DNA from 3 places in the Cohnella boryungensis genome. Region 2 is predicted to be linked to each of the others. Evidence: predicted binding sites of a transcription regulator. Region 2 holds the regulator's gene; each other region holds the start of a gene.
What was found. The regulator LexA, encoded in region 2, represses DNA repair genes until DNA is damaged. The targets are predictions, from matches to a motif close to CGAACATATGTTCG.
Positions count from the first base shown of each region.

Region 1: the regulator LexA is predicted to act here: its motif matches at 3,249-3,262, upstream of recA (recombinase RecA).
Region 3: the regulator LexA is predicted to act here: its motif matches at 2,551-2,564, upstream of ACFO1S_RS23845 (phosphonate ABC transporter ATP-binding protein).

Region 1 covers NZ_JBHSED010000074.1:177,181-182,254, forward strand. Annotated here, with positions in the region: gene rny (ribonuclease Y) at 1-926, opposite strand, end outside; gene ACFO1S_RS28205 (regulatory protein RecX) at 1,180-2,031, opposite strand; gene recA (recombinase RecA) at 2,119-3,180, opposite strand; gene ACFO1S_RS28215 (competence/damage-inducible protein A) at 3,662-4,921, opposite strand; gene pgsA (CDP-diacylglycerol--glycerol-3-phosphate 3-phosphatidyltransferase) at 4,963-5,074, opposite strand, start outside.
Region 2 covers NZ_JBHSED010000032.1:55,991-61,064, forward strand. Annotated here, with positions in the region: gene ACFO1S_RS15025 (HAD family hydrolase) at 1-530, opposite strand, end outside; gene ACFO1S_RS15030 (hypothetical protein) at 543-1,061, opposite strand; gene ACFO1S_RS15035 (DUF896 domain-containing protein) at 1,192-1,383, opposite strand; gene ACFO1S_RS15040 (LysM peptidoglycan-binding domain-containing protein) at 1,509-1,811, opposite strand; gene lexA (transcriptional repressor LexA) at 2,079-2,702, shown strand; gene glnA (type I glutamate--ammonia ligase) at 2,908-4,236, opposite strand; gene ACFO1S_RS15055 (MerR family transcriptional regulator) at 4,263-4,676, opposite strand; gene ACFO1S_RS15060 (methionine gamma-lyase family protein) at 4,780-5,074, opposite strand, start outside.
Region 3 covers NZ_JBHSED010000065.1:19,528-24,601, forward strand. Annotated here, with positions in the region: gene ACFO1S_RS23825 (glucosaminidase domain-containing protein) at 1-1,073, shown strand, start outside; gene ACFO1S_RS23830 (HAD family hydrolase) at 1,173-1,925, opposite strand; gene ACFO1S_RS23835 (hypothetical protein) at 2,113-2,250, shown strand; gene ACFO1S_RS23840 (hypothetical protein) at 2,262-2,492, opposite strand; gene ACFO1S_RS23845 (phosphonate ABC transporter ATP-binding protein) at 2,629-3,357, shown strand; gene ACFO1S_RS23850 (sensor histidine kinase) at 3,867-5,074, shown strand, end outside.

The DNA.
Region 1 (5,074 bases), on a different contig from region 2:
AGGCCGTGCACGCCGACCTCGAAGGTCGCTTGCTCGCCGTATTCGCGAATTCTTTCGTCGACTTCCTTGCGGGACTTCTCGACCATTTCCTCGATACGAGCCGGGTGAATGCGCCCGTCCGCTACGAGCTTCTCCAGAGAAGTACGGGCAATCTCCCGACGAATCGGATCGAAGCCCGACAGAATGACCGCTTCCGGCGTATCATCGATAATGAGATCAATTCCCGTTAACGTCTCAAGCGCACGGATATTCCGGCCTTCGCGACCGATAATGCGGCCCTTCATTTCCTCATTAGGCAACGCCACGACGGATACCGTCGTTTCCGCAACGTGATCCGCGGCGCAACGCTGAATGGCAAGAGAGATGATGTCGCGCGCTTTCTTGTCGCCCTCTTCTTTTGCCTGATGCTCGATTTCCTTAATCATTTGCGCCGTTTCATGGCGCACTTCCTGTTCAACGCTCGACAGAATGAGCTGCTTCGCATCTTCTGTCGTCAAATTGGAGATTCGCTCCAACTCATTGATTTGTTGCTTATGCAGCAATTCAATCTGATCCTGGACTTCCTCGATCCGCTTCTCTTTGTTGGCGACTTGCTCCTCTTTGCGTTCCAACGCTTCAAGCTTGCGGTCCAGCGACTCTTCCTTCTGCAGCAACCGCCTTTCTAGGCGTTGAATTTCGTTGCGGCGCTCGCGAATATCGCGTTCCGCTTCGTTACGGAGCTTGTGCACCTCGTCTTTGGCTTCCAGCACCGTTTCTTTGCGTACGGCTTCCGCTTCCTTCTTGGCAGCTTCAACAATCTGAACGGCGGCAGCTTCGGCACTAGAGATTTTGGCTTCCGCAATGGATTTGCGTACGACATAACCGATCCCAAAGCAAAGGACGCCAACAACGAGAATGATCAAGATCCAGATCCATGCAGCCATCATGGTCTTTCACCTCCTCGTTGCATCACCAAGGCAACCGCTTGGGGATACTTATTCAATTGACTTTCCGGTCTCCAAACCGTTTGATAACGTGTGAACAAAACAAAAAGAGTCGAAAAAATAGGCTCCGAATCGCTTCTTGGAAGGAAAAGCGGTCGGAATGCGAAGATAGAATACAAAATCATTTTATCTTTTGCCAAATTAGATTGTCAAGCAACGTCCAGATCGATCTTATATTCCCCGTCATTAGATTTCCTTAATCGTCCATGGCATACGAATCGTGGAAGGAATCTCCGTCGTCATCCTCGTCCAAATCCCGTCTCCCGGAATCCGCCGCGGCCTGCTGTACCGCCGCTCTCACGACTTCCGACGGGAACCCCCTGCGCAGCAACGCCCCCATCAGCTTATGCTTGCGTTCCCTGTCATTCCCTTTAAGACTCGGCCAGCGCTTGCGCGCCATTGCGAGAGCCGATTCCCGCTCTGTCCCTGCGTCGAGCTCGTTCAGCGCGCGATCCACATCGTGACGCTCCACGCCTCTTTGCAGGAGCTCCTGTCGAATTAGCAGGCGTCCCTTGCGCTGGCCGGTCGCTCGCTGCTCGGCGAACCGTCTGGCGAAAGCCGAATCGTCGACCAGCCGCCGCTGTTGCAAACGCGCCACGCACGCTGACGCAATCTCCTCCGCGTAGCCTTTGCGCTTGAGCGCTTGCACGAGCTCCGCCTTTGTCCTTGCCCTGCGCTCCAGCATCAGCAGAGCGGACCGATAGGCATCCTCCTTCAGCTCATCCTGCCGCAACACCTCTACTTCTTCCGCCGAAAGAAGCTTCCCCTTCAGCAAACGACCGCTCACCAGCGTATCCTCGTGCACGGTGAGCACCGTTTCCTCAGCTTCCTTGGCCGACTTTGCCCCGGAGATCAAGGCATCCACTTCCGCATTCCAGTTCTCGCCCTCGCCCCCCGGATCAGAACAGCTACTGCCGTTCTCCTCCCGAGCATTGAACCGCAAGGCAATTTTGTACATATGCGGTTTTTTCGGATGCGCTTCTATCCCTACAACAACAGCACCTCCTGCCGGAATGCCAAGAAGCTTATCCACTTTGGCATGATCCACCTGCAAGTCCCTCCAGTACAAAAACGAGAAAGGCGGCATCATCTGCCGCCTTCCGCGTTTCCTGCGATATGATGTCGTAACCGACGATTAATCCTCTTCAGTGAACTCCTCGTCATCCTCGTCCTCTTCTGCGGAAAAGGAAGCCGTTTGGCTTGCTACGACGGACGAATTCAGCAGCGCTTCGCGAATTTGGTTTTCGATCTTGTCGGCAATTTCCGGGTTGTCCTTCAAGTACTGCTTCGCGTTCTCGCGCCCTTGACCCAGACGCTCGCTGTTGTAGGAGAACCACGCGCCGCTCTTCTGAACGATATCCTGTTCCGCGCCGATGTCGATGATGCTCCCGAATCTGGAGATTCCCTCTCCGTACATGATGTCTACCTCCGCCTGCTTGAACGGCGGAGCCACCTTATTCTTCACGACCTTGATCTTGGTACGGTTGCCGACAACGTCGTTGCCTTGCTTGATCGCTTCCACGCGCCGCACGTCCAGACGCACGCTCGCATAGAACTTCAACGCCCGGCCGCCCGGCGTAACCTCCGGATTGCCAAACATGACGCCGACCTTCTCACGCAACTGGTTGATGAACACCGCCAGACACTTCGACTTGCTGATCGCCCCGGACAGCTTGCGCATCGCCTGCGACATCAGACGCGCCTGAAGGCCGACGAAGGAATCACCCATGTCGCCCTCGATCTCCGCTTTCGGCACAAGGGCGGCAACGGAGTCCACGACGATAATATCGACCGCGCCGCTGCGCACGAGCGCTTCCGCAATCTCCAGCGCCTGTTCTCCCGTATCCGGCTGGGAGAGCAGCAATTCGTCGATGTTCACGCCCAGACTTCTTGCGTAAGTCGGATCCAGCGCATGCTCCGCATCGATAAACGCCGCCGTCCCGCCGCCGCGCTGCACTTCCGCGATGGCATGAAGCGACACCGTCGTTTTACCGGAAGACTCCGGTCCGTAAACCTCTATAATCCGCCCGCGCGGATAACCGCCTATGCCAAGGGCGATATCCAGCGCCAGAACTCCGCTGGAAACCGACTCGACGGCACGCGAGGCGCTCTCTCCCAATTTCATAACTGAGCCCTTACCGAACTGCTTCTCGATCTGGCGCAAGGCCATGTCCAATGCGGCGCGACGATCCGACAACACACCCACATCCTTATCTTTTGATAGTTTTATCATACCGTTTTTCCAAGCGTTTGCCAAGCATTTTGAGAACATTTGTTCGATTTTTTTATTAAAAAAGAACCGCAGCAAAGTAGTCTTCGCTACGGTTCTTCCGCAACTTTCTAGTAAACTTTAACACAGCCCGTACAAATTGACAAGTCTCGACAACCTTTTGTCACATTCTCAAATCCGTATCCCTTATGCTATTTGCCCAAGCTCTGTCCTTGTTCACCCTTGCGCTCTGGGCCGTTTCCTGAGCATAGGGGATAGTGGCAAAAAGCTCTTGCAACTGAAGGCGCGATTGATGCGCGACAGACGAACAGGCACGTTCTGACGCCCCGCCCAAGCCTCCTGAGCAGACGGGATAGCGAGCAAGTCTATCGCACGGAGCGCGGCAACTCCCGATCCCGCTCGCACTCGACCGCCCCTTGGCTCCCCCTATCCGTCCGCCTCGCGCCTCTTAAAGCTGCCCTTGGCCGGAAAGCGACTGCCAGAGCATATACAGCGCTCTCTTGGCCGCGCGCAGCCGGATGCCCTCGCGATCGCCCGCAAGCTGCAGCTTCTCTACGCGAGTGTCCCGGCCCCGCTCGGCCAAGCCTACGTAGACGAGGCCTACGGGCTTGTCTTCCGCGGCCGCCGGGCCCGCATTGCCGGTCACCGACAAGGCAAAGTCCGCGTCGGCCGCAGCGCGCATGCCCTCCGCCATCGCCATCGCCGTCTCGGCGCTGATCGCGCCGGGCGCCTCCGCGCCCTCCAGCAGCGCCTGCGGCACGCCGAGCTGCCCGATCTTCACTTCATTGCTGTATGACACGACGCCGCCCTTGTAGACTACCGCGCTTCCCGGAATCGTCGTCACGAGCTGCGACACCAGTCCTCCGGTACAGCTTTCGGCCAGTGCGAGCGTCCGCTGCTGCTGCGTCAGCAGGCGCACGACAGTCGCTTCAAGAGGAACATCCTCCTCTGCGTACAGGTGCTCCCGCGTCCGCCCGCGAATCTCCGTCAGCGTCGCCTCAAGCTTGCTCGCCGCCTCCCCGGCGTCGGCAGCTTTCGTGGACACGCGAACCGCGACCTCGCCCTCCTTCGCATAGGGGGCGATTGTGGGGTCCTGCTGCGCCTGTATAAGATCGAGCAGCACGTCCTCCAGCTTCGATTCTCCAATCCCGGCGAACTTCAGCATGACGGAATGAAGCGTAAATGCAGGACCCAGTTGCTCCTTCAACCAAGAGGAGCCGTCGTTGTCGAACATCGGCTTCATCTCTCTCGGCGGACCGGGCAACAGCAAGTAACACGTTCCGTCTACGTTCAAAGCATTGCCGACCGCGAGTCCCGTATCGTTGCGCAACGGCACGGCCCCCTCGATGAGGAGAGCTTGCCGCCGGTTGCTTTCGATGAACGCTCCTCCCCGGCTTGAGAACATATCCATAATCTTGGCCATCGTCGGCTCGTGCAGACCGATATCTCTACCGAGATATTCGGCGAGCGCGTCCCTCGTGAGATCGTCCAGCGTGGGTCCCAAGCCTCCCGTAAACACGAGCAGGTCCGCTCTTCCCCGCGCGATGCCGATCGCCTGAATCAGTCTGTCCTTGTTGTCTCCCACCACGGTCTGGTAATAAACATCAATGCCCAGCTCTGCCAAACCGCGCGACAGATACTGGGCGTTCGTGTTTACGATTTGACCGAGGAGCAGTTCCGTGCCAACGGCGATAATCTCTGCTCTCATGCAACCGCACCTCGTTTGATCTCCGTCAGCGGCATAGCCGCTTATTTGGAAACCGGAATAAGATTTTTGTTCTTCAAGAAATAATCGACGCCCGAATAGACGGTGATTAACACGGCCGCCCACACGACGACAAGATCGATTCGCAGATCGATA
Region 2 (5,074 bases):
TCGAAATAAGGAATCAGTTCGGGCACCCCGTCCAGCTTCTCCTGCTGAAGATCGGGCGAGCCGTTCGTAAGCAGCAGCAGCTTGTAGGATTGCTTCAACTCGTCCAGAAGGGCAAACGTTTCATCGTAGACATATTTCAGCTTGCGCCGCTGTGCCGGGAACATTTCCGCCAACTGCAGCCCAAGTCCGGGATTGTCTATGCCCAGCGCGGCTAAGCCTTTGGTCCAGGCGCCTTCGCGATAAGCTGGCGCGAGCTCCTGCAGCTTGCGGAACATCGGATGCTCTCCGCGTTCGAACCTGCCCCACAGCGCCTCGAATGGATTGATTCCGATCATCTGCGTGAAGCCGAACGTCTCATACGTTTCGTATAGGGCTCGAGCTTCCTTGCGTACGGAGGCTTCCAGCTCATCCTCGTCAAGCCCCGTCGCCTCTGCGCCATAACGGCAGGTCGCCTTGAAGGCCTCGCTAACGCTGCGATCGTCCCATAGCAATGTATCGTCCAGATCGAATAGTACCGCTTTAATCGACATCTTCTTAACGCCTCACTTTGTTTTGACTTCCATCTCAATGCGGTGCAGCTCGGAGAATACCTTCAGTCTTTCCGCCATGCGGCTGATCGGATAACGGTTCAGCACTCGGGAGAAAACCCAGTTCGCGCCTTTGACCGATTCAATGATGACATAACCCGGCTGAATGACGATCTTGCGAATATCAGACGGACGCATCGTTTTGTATCCGGTGAATTTCCGAGTTTCCAGAGCATCCCGGCTCACAGCCAAATAAGGACGACGGAAATAATAGAAAACGCCGAGCAGGATGTAACAGCTGATCGTAACCCAGAACAGCGTAGGATCCTGAAGGAATTTGTCCGACCAAGGCTGGGACAATACGATGTAGAACAGAATGAGAAGAAGCAGCAAGCTCGGCACGACATAGTTGCGACCTTGAAAACGATCAATCTGAGGTTTGGCGGAGCCGATTCCTTGCTTGCCTTCCTTTTTCCTTCGTTTATTGATCTCTTTCTGGTTTTTTGACACTTTGCGCTCCCAAGACCGGGACATAGAGCTTCCTCCTTATTTAATCTGGCGAATGACAAGCTTAGATGTCTCGTCATGTTCGCCCCTCTAAGATCAAGCGGTGTCGCGTCTCCGAGCTCCTGGCGAAGCATAGCGAAGGAGGCTCGGATACTCCTTAGTGTTTCATCGGCGGTTCCTCGTCGACGATCTCGATTCGTTCAAGCTCGTCGCGGAAATTCCGTTTGAAGATCGAAAGATATTGTTTGCGAAGGCTATCGCGTTCTGCAAGCTCTTGTTCGTTCAAGCCCCCGGATTTGTTTTTGCGGGACAATTCATTAATACGATTAATCAATTGATCCATCTCCATCGGTGTCTCACTCCCTTTTTCGCATCCTCTCTACTTTGCCATTACCTCTGATAGCTTGTCAAGAAAAGCTCCACAGCAAAAAGAAGACCGGAAACCCCGGCCTTCTCCAATATGTATAAACCCGATCAGGGCAATAATTTCGCAGGGATAATCAGCTCTTGTCCGCTCTGAATCAATGGGGAAGCAAGTCTGTTGCGTTCCGATATGGCTTCAACCGCCTGACGGGTGTCAAGAGCCGGATTCTTGTGTGTCCGCGCGATCGACCACAGCGTATCTCCGCTTTCCACCGATATGACGAGCTCTTCGCTAGATGCCGGAGAAGGCTCGCCCGAGGCGGACGCAAACGTATGTACAAGCGTAAACCCGCTGAACAGGATCAAAAAAGAACAGATCAGAAACAGCGTCTTGGCCATCTTCCAATTCTTCATAACAGCAGTTCCTCGCGTATTCCGTACGGAAACCGAAGGATTACGAAGCGCGGCAGCAGGAGCAATTCCTGCGGATATCCACATATGCACCATAACGCTCACCCACCCAAACATTTGTTCTGATTTGCTCTGGATTCATCTTAACACGAACATATGTCCGTGTCAACGATTTTGAGAACGTTTGTTCTCTAGAACGAATGTTTGTGCGAACCGGAGTTCTGTGCTATAATTTTTTCATTATGAGCGAATACATAGGGAGGGTTTGGCGTGTCCAAGATGTCCAATCGCCAGAATTCCATTCTTGAATTTATCAAGAACGAAGTCAGAGACAAAGGTTATCCCCCATCCGTACGCGAGATAGGCGAAGCGGTAGGCCTGGCCTCCAGTTCAACCGTTCACGGTCATTTGGACCGTCTGGAGAAGAAGGGTCTCATTCGCCGCGATCCGACCAAACCTCGCGCAATTGAAATTCTCGGGTTCGAAGACGATTCTCCTTATCGGGTTGCCGCTTCCGTCCGTCCCGTTCCTCTTGTCGGCAAGGTGACGGCGGGCATGCCGATCACAGCGACGGAGAATATCGAAGAATATTACCCTCTGCCTCACAGCATGGTCGGAGATCAACCTGTGTTCATGCTTTCTGTCACCGGCAACAGTATGATTGAAGCCGGCATCCACGATGGCGACTACGTCATTGTGCGCCAGCAGCCGACCGCTGTGAACGGCGATATCGTGGTCGCGATGACCGAGGACAACGAAGCTACGGTCAAGACGTTCTACAAGGAACGCGATCATATTCGCCTTCAGCCGGAGAACGAGAGCATGGAAGCGATTCGTTTGCCTAACGTCAGCATCCTCGGCAAGGTCATCGGCTTGATTCGCTCATTCATGTGACGCGACTTTTCTTACAACTACGGGAGCTGCCCACAAGTAACGTTATGGGCAGCTCTTTCTTATTCACTCTAGTAAACTTTAGCGGGAGGATGAAGCTCCTCATCATCCATTGATCTCAATCCGAGCTATCGCCTCCTGCTTGCTGTCCAATTGCAACAAAAAAACGACCGATTCCGGCTAAATGCCTGATCGGTCGTTCTGTTTATTAGTACATCGTCAAATATTGATCGCGTTCCCACTGGTGGACTTGCGTGCGGTACATATCCCACTCGATTTCTTTCAGCTCGTAGAAGTGACTGAGCGCATGATCGCCGAGCGCTTCGCAGATGACGTCATCGCGGAGAAGCTCCGACAAGGCTTCCTTAAGATTGATCGGCAAGCTTGGAATGCCTTCGTCCAAACGCTCTTCCTCGCTCATCACGTAGATGTTGCGATCCACCGGAGCCGGAGTAGGAAGCTTGTTGTTGATGCCGTCCAGACCCGCTTTGAGCATAACGGCCAGCGCCAAGTACGGATTGGCCGCAGGATCAGGGTTACGCACCTCTACGCGTGTGCTGAGTCCGCGGGAGGCCGGAATCCGAATCATCGGACTGCGATTGCTTGCGGACCAGGCGACATAACAAGGAGCCTCATAGCCCGGTACAAGACGCTTGTACGAGTTCACGGTCGGATTCGTAATGGCCGCGATGCCGCGCGCGTGCTTGAGAATGCCGGCCATATAATGACGGGCGATGTTGCTCAAGCCAAGCTTGTCGTTCGGATCGTAGAACGCGTTCTCGTTCCCCCGGAACAGAGACTGGTGGCAGTGCATGCCCGATCCGTTCATCCCGAACAGTGGCTTAGGCATGAACGTGGCATGCAATCCGTGCTGACGGGCGATCGTTTTGACGACAAGCTTGAACGTTTGGATCTGATCCGCCGCTTTAATGGCGGAAGCGTATTTGAAGTCGATCTCGTGCTGCCCCGGCGCTACCTCGTGATGGGAGGCTTCAATCTCGAAGCCCATCTCTTCGAGCATCAGAACGATGTCGCGACGGCAGTTCTCGCCAAGATCCGTAGGCGCCAAGTCAAAGTATCCGCCCTGATCGTTCAGTTCCATCGTCGGGTTACCCTTGTCATCCGTTTGGAATAGGAAGAATTCCGGCTCCGGACCGACGTTCATCGTCGTGAAGCCCATCTGCTCGGCCTCTTCCAGCGCGCGCTTCAATATGCCGCGAGGATCGCCGGCGAAAGGCGTGCCGTCCGGCATGTAAATATCGCAAATCAGACGAGCAACCCGGTTCTCGGTCACCCAAGGGAAAACGACCCACGTGCTCAGATCCGGATACAGATACATATCCGATTCCTCGATACGCACGTAGCCCTCAATGGAGGAGCCGTCGAACATCATCTTGTTGTCGAGCGCCTTCTCCAGTTGACTTACCGGAATTTCCACGTTCTTGATCGAACCGAGCAGATCTGTAAATTGCAGTCGAATAAAACGAACGTTCTGTTCCTTGGCGATTCGGGTAATATCTTCGCGAGTGTAGGTCATGTCAGCCTCCTAAGCATGTCATCAACTTATTTGTTCTTGAAAAAACGGGAAAGCTCCCCTTGAATCAAAGATACCTGACCGGGACGCTTGCCTTGCATCAATTGCTGCTTCAGCATCCGGTGCAGCTGGGAATCGCTCATCTCCCGTCTCTTGACCTCAGAGACTTCGTTGATAATCGTTCCATCGTTCTCATCCTGTCCGACCGGATTCATCACCTGCTTGATTCCCGCAATGTTGACGCCCTTCTCGATCAACGATTTGATCTCCATCAACCGTTCGACGTCATTAAAGGAAAATAAGCGCTGGTTGCCGTCCGTGCGGGCCGGCTGAATGAGTTCGTGCTGCTCGTAATAACGAATTTGGCGGGCGGTCAGGTCGGTCAGCTTCATTACGATGCCAATCGGAAATAACGCCATATTCCTGCGAATCTCGTCGCCCATCTCATACCAACCTTCCAACTTGACTTGTTGTTATTGAAATCACTTTCATTGTACCTTCGACCCCAAAACATGTCAAGGCGTGTAAGGTTTTCGGCGAGCTCATTCACAAATATCCGCTCGTCCACAACTCTCTTAAAGCCGATTTGACTGCAAACTTTACATGCGCGTAGGTTAATCCGCCCTGCATATAGGCGATATACGGCTCGCGTACCGGAGCATCCGCGGACAACTCCAGACTGCCGCCCTGTATGAAGGTCCCCGCCGCCATAATTACGGGATGCTCGTAACCGGGCATGTCCCAAGGCTCGGGCACGACATGCGCATCCACTGCGGCAGCCTTCTGGATCGCCTGCACGAAGCGAATCAGCGGCTCAGCGTCGTTGAAGCGGATCGCCTGG
Region 3 (5,074 bases), on a different contig from region 2:
TGGAAAGCGCGGCATTGCTATCGCCGACGGACGTTATTACGATCCGCAGATACGTGCACACGAAATATGCGCCGCTACCGGACGGCCGCAGGGCCGAGATTGTGGCGGATGCCATTCGTCGCGCGCTCCAGCAGAAGCTGCCTAACGTCCCGGAGCAGATGCAGAAGGAACTCGTCGACCGTCTGATTGCCCGTTGTCTTCTTGGAGAAAATCGGGATGTGAGAACGGACGACGTGCTGGATATGTTCGTTGAAATCGATCTTGACCCTTCGATGCCGGAAGAGCAGCTGATGAAGGCGATGCTGCAATGGGCGAACGAGAAGTCGCCGGGGCGGTGGAGCCGGGAGCAGCTTGCGACTCGTCTGGAGCGCGGAAGGGGAGAGCTCCGGACGCTTTCCGAAGCGGCGGATACCGTCGATGCCGGAGCGTCTCCAGCGGGGCCCTGGAGTGCTGGCGTACTCCGGCGGCTGCGCAGTCTGGCGAAGCCGCTGCCCGTTCTAGCGTTGCTGGCGGCCCTCCTGACGAGCGTTCTCGCGGGGGTATGGGCATTCAGCCGCTCCGGTAGCCAGGACGAACTGAAGGACTTTCAACCGATGGTTATCGCGCCAATGCCGGAGCCTGTGCCGGATGTCGGGATGCCCGCATGGCTACAATATACGGAGATCGACGTTTCCGCTCTGAAGGCCTATCTGAACAGCCGTAATTCGATGCTCGCGGATGAGCCTTATTTCGGCGCTATTCTGCAGACGGCGAAGCAATACGATATCCATCCGTTGTTTCTGTTCGCGATTACCGGACAGGAGCAGGGGTTTGTGCCGAAATCGCGAAAAGAGGCCAAACGCATCGCGAACAATCCGTTTAACGTCGGTCATAGCTGGATGGAATACAATACCGATATTCACGATTCGGTCGGAATTGCTTCGCGGCTGCTGGTGAAGCTTGCGGCCAGTCGGCCGGAAGGCCACGATCCGTTCCGGTGGTTTAATAAAACCTATGCCGAGGATCCGAAATGGTCGGAGGGCGTACGCAAAATATTCGAAAAGCTGACGCTGCTGCCCGGACTTCCCGAATAGACAACAAGGACTCCCCGAAATTCCGGGGAGTCCTCTTCATAAGAAACCGCTGTTTCGTCATGAGCGAAACAGCGGTTTCTTGTTATCCGTATGTGCGGCTCAGCCCGACTCCTTCATCAGGCTCTCCTTCAGATAGTTGTGGATCGCCGGCGGAACATCGGGCAGCTCTGTCAGCGTGAGCAGGGCCCCGCTCGGCTGAGCGTCGATTGGAATGACGTTGTACGTCCATTCCGTCTCCCGCTTCAGATAGACGGCGTTAATGCCGCAGTGAAGAGCGGGAAGCACATCGGTTCGGATGGAATTGCCGATCATCCAGGTGTTGGCGCGGTCGAAGCGGCCTTCGAACAAAATATTTTCCAGCGCATCGGTGTTCTTATGCTGCCGAACGTAAATCCGATCGTCGAAATAACGCTCAAGGTTCATGCTCTCGATTTTGCGGCGTTGAATGATCGGATCGCCGCCCGTATAGAGGTGCAGCTCGTGGCCTTGCCGGACAAGCGACTCCAGCGTCTCGTCCATAAGGGGATAGGGCTCGACCTCAAGGTCGTAGACGCTCAGTCCTAGCTTCCATAGGTCGTCTACTTCCAGCTGCGACAAGGTGCGTCCGGTATATTCCTGAAAAAAGCGATAGGTGTCGACGAAGGATTGCGGGAAGTGCTCGCTCTTGAAGCCCAATACCTGGACGCCGGCAATGTCGATCTCGGTCTGCTTGGCGGTAATCGTCTCGCGTTCGATTCCGGTCGGCCCGAACCACTCCAGCATCTGATCGGCGAAGCGGTCCAAAATATGATGAAAGTACTTATTGCAATAAATCAAAGTATCGTCAAGATCGAACAGAATCGTTTGGCTCATTCGTAGCTGACTCCTTACTCTAATGCTTAGTTCGGCCTCCATCAGCCTATCCTGTGTTTATGTTCTTTATCGGAGGCGGTGTCGGTTCTATATTCATTATGGCGATTGAAAACGGGTTTGTAAATGACGGCAAATACCAAAACTACAAATAGGCCCCTCGGGGACCGAAGGGCGGAGGTGAGAACAAATGGCCAAGAACGGGGAGCTTCATCCTGCGCATTCCAGAACGCCTCAACAGCGCAAAGAGCGCGAGGAGGAAATCCAGCTGCGGAAAATGCGGCGATATCCGCCGAGCCTTAACGGCATAAATAAAAATCTGCCCTGAGTGCGCCCGTCTCACGCGTATTTCATAATCTTCTCTGCGAGGTCGCGCTTGATCAGCCGAATGCGCTGGCGGACATAGAAGTCGTAGCTGCCCCCGGTTAACTCGCGGGGGCTCATGGTGTTGCCGGAGTCGTTATCGACAATGATCAGCTGGCCGTTGTCGTAAAACTTGAAGGTTAAGTCCCGAGACGGTCTGGAGCCTCTCTGAGGCTCCAGGTAACGGAGATGCTCGCAATTCACCATCCATTATCCCACCTTAGAAATGTGATTTTGAGAACACATGTTCTTGTGTTTAGTATAGCAAACATTTGTTCGTATGGCAAGGGATGGCATAATGGCTTACACTAGGTTTATATTGGATTGAAGGGATAGGACAGCCATGATCGTAGTTTCAGGTTTAACTCGGAAAATTCCCGACGGGAAAACGATATTGGATCACGTAAACGTACGGCTTGAGCCCGGCACCTTCATTGCGGTCGTGGGCTCAAGCGGAAGCGGCAAATCGGCATTGTTGAAGGCGCTTGCGCTCAGGGAAGTCTGGACGGAAGGCGAGTACCGGGTAGACGGCAAGGATTTGATGGAAGCCGGCTTTCTTGCGAAGATGCGCTATCGCAGGCAGATTGCGTACCTGGAGCAGAAGCCGATATTGTACGAACGCAAATCGGCATTGAAAAACGTGCTGATCGGCGCATCCGAACAGACGCCTCTGTGGCGTCGCGTTACGGGTATGGTTCGCAGCGACGATCATATGGGCGCTATGGACATGCTGGAAAGCGTCGGGCTGATGGAACGGGCCCAGCAGGTCGTCGAGAAGATGAGCGGCGGCGAGCGCCAACGGATCGCGATCGCGCGCTCCCTTGTCCACGGTGCGCGTCTTGTGCTGGCGGACGAGCCCGTATCCGGTCTGGATCCGCATACGGCCGAGGAGATGATGGCCACCTTGAAGAAGCTGTGCCATGAGAAAGGCACGACGATCGTCGCAGCGCTGCATAGGGTAGAGCTCGCGGAGAAGTTTGCCGATGAGATATGGGGCATGCAAGAAGGACGCTTGATCATAAACATTCGAGGCAGGCGGCTGACGGCGTCGGAGAAGCTCCGATTGACCTAGCTGCCGCGCTTCAAATCCTTCATGGCCTTGACGGCCGAGTCCGAACGGCTTGCGTATTCGTTCGTTCCTTCAAGGAGCAACGGAGCGCAGGCCGTTTTTTTTCTACGGCTGACCAATTAACGCGCTTCTTTGGACGTGTCCTTCTCAACCTGTTTTTCAATATCTCGGATGCCGCGTAACGATTTTGATTGGTCACCGAAGCCCGTAGCAACGTAAGATAATGCTCGTATAACCTCATGGAATTTCGCTCAGACGTTGCCGCGCCGCGCTCATTCAATTCCTTTGTAAGCTCCCCGACGAGCGCCAGTACGTCAAAACCATATTATGTTACTATAGCGATCGGAGTCTGAACAGAATAGCGTTTTCCAGAATGGCGCAACGACTCTCCCGGATAGACAGGCATTCTTAGGGAGAGTAGAATGGAGACGTTGCGTGAATCCGCTTATATTTCCAATTCATGAAGGGGAAGGGGCTGCGGACACCTCGTTCAACGCAAGGAGGCCGATGGGATGATATTCAAATATTGGCGCAGAGTTCGACTTTTGCACAAATTAATCGTGATCGTCATCCTTTTTCTGATCTTTCCGGTTCTGGTCTTCGGCTATTATTTGTTTTCCACGAGTTTGCCCCTTGCTCAAAAGGAAAGCCGAGAGATGCTGGAAAAGGTCGCATACCAGCTGAACGAGAATATCGAATACCGGGTGATCGGCTACCAGAACATTCTGATGCAGATCGCGCTTGATCCTAGAATCACGACAGCCCTGATCCAGCCGTATCAGTCTCTCCAGGAAGAAATCGTGGCGATCCAGCAGATCAACTCGGTCGTCAACCGGATCGGGGCGTATTTTCCGATGAGGAGAATCCAATTCTACAAAAACAATTCCAACCTGCATGAGGACGGCGGAACGATCCTAAATCTGGATAAGGCGGAGTCGGAGATCTGGTATCCGGAGATGGAGAAAGGCGATCGGCAGTTTTACTGGCACTTCCAGAAGCGGGGGGAGAGCGGCCAGCCTACTCTGCATTTGAGCATATGGCTTGTGGATTATTTGACCAACGAAAAATTCGGCATTATTCATATGGAAGTGACGAACCGGGCGCTGTTCGATCAGTTGTCCAATCCGTTGGAGTTCAAAAAAGGCTGGATTGCGGTCGCCGATGCGCAGGGGAACCTCTTGACCGATTTTATGGATCGGCAGGCGGGCGATACGATTGGGCAAGTCCAGGAATGGAATCGGGTCTATAAAGAGCCGCGAGGCTGGTATCCGACGAAGGTCAACGGAAAGCAGAGCATGGTCGTATACGAAACGAACCGACTCGGGTGGAAGATTATGACGGTCGTCAGCCAGGAGGAGCTGTGGCAGAAGCTGCGATCGATTCAAAATGCGGCGCTGGCCGTCAGCATCGTGTTCGTGTTATTGACGTTCTCCGTGCTTACCAGCTTCGGCCTTAAAGTGTCCAACCGTCTTAATTCGCTGATCCGAAGAATGAAAAGGGTGCGGGACGGCGACATGGGACTTACCGTCAAAGTCTACGGCAACGATGAATTGGCCGACGTCGAAGAAGAGTTTAACAACATGTCCAGCCGATTGGAGAGGTCGCTTCAGGACATCTCCGAGGCCAGGAGCGCGGCCGAGATCGAGAAGCTGAAGCTGCTGCAGGCGCAGATTAATCCTCACTTTCTGTACAACACGCTGGCGCTTGTTAAAAGCATGGC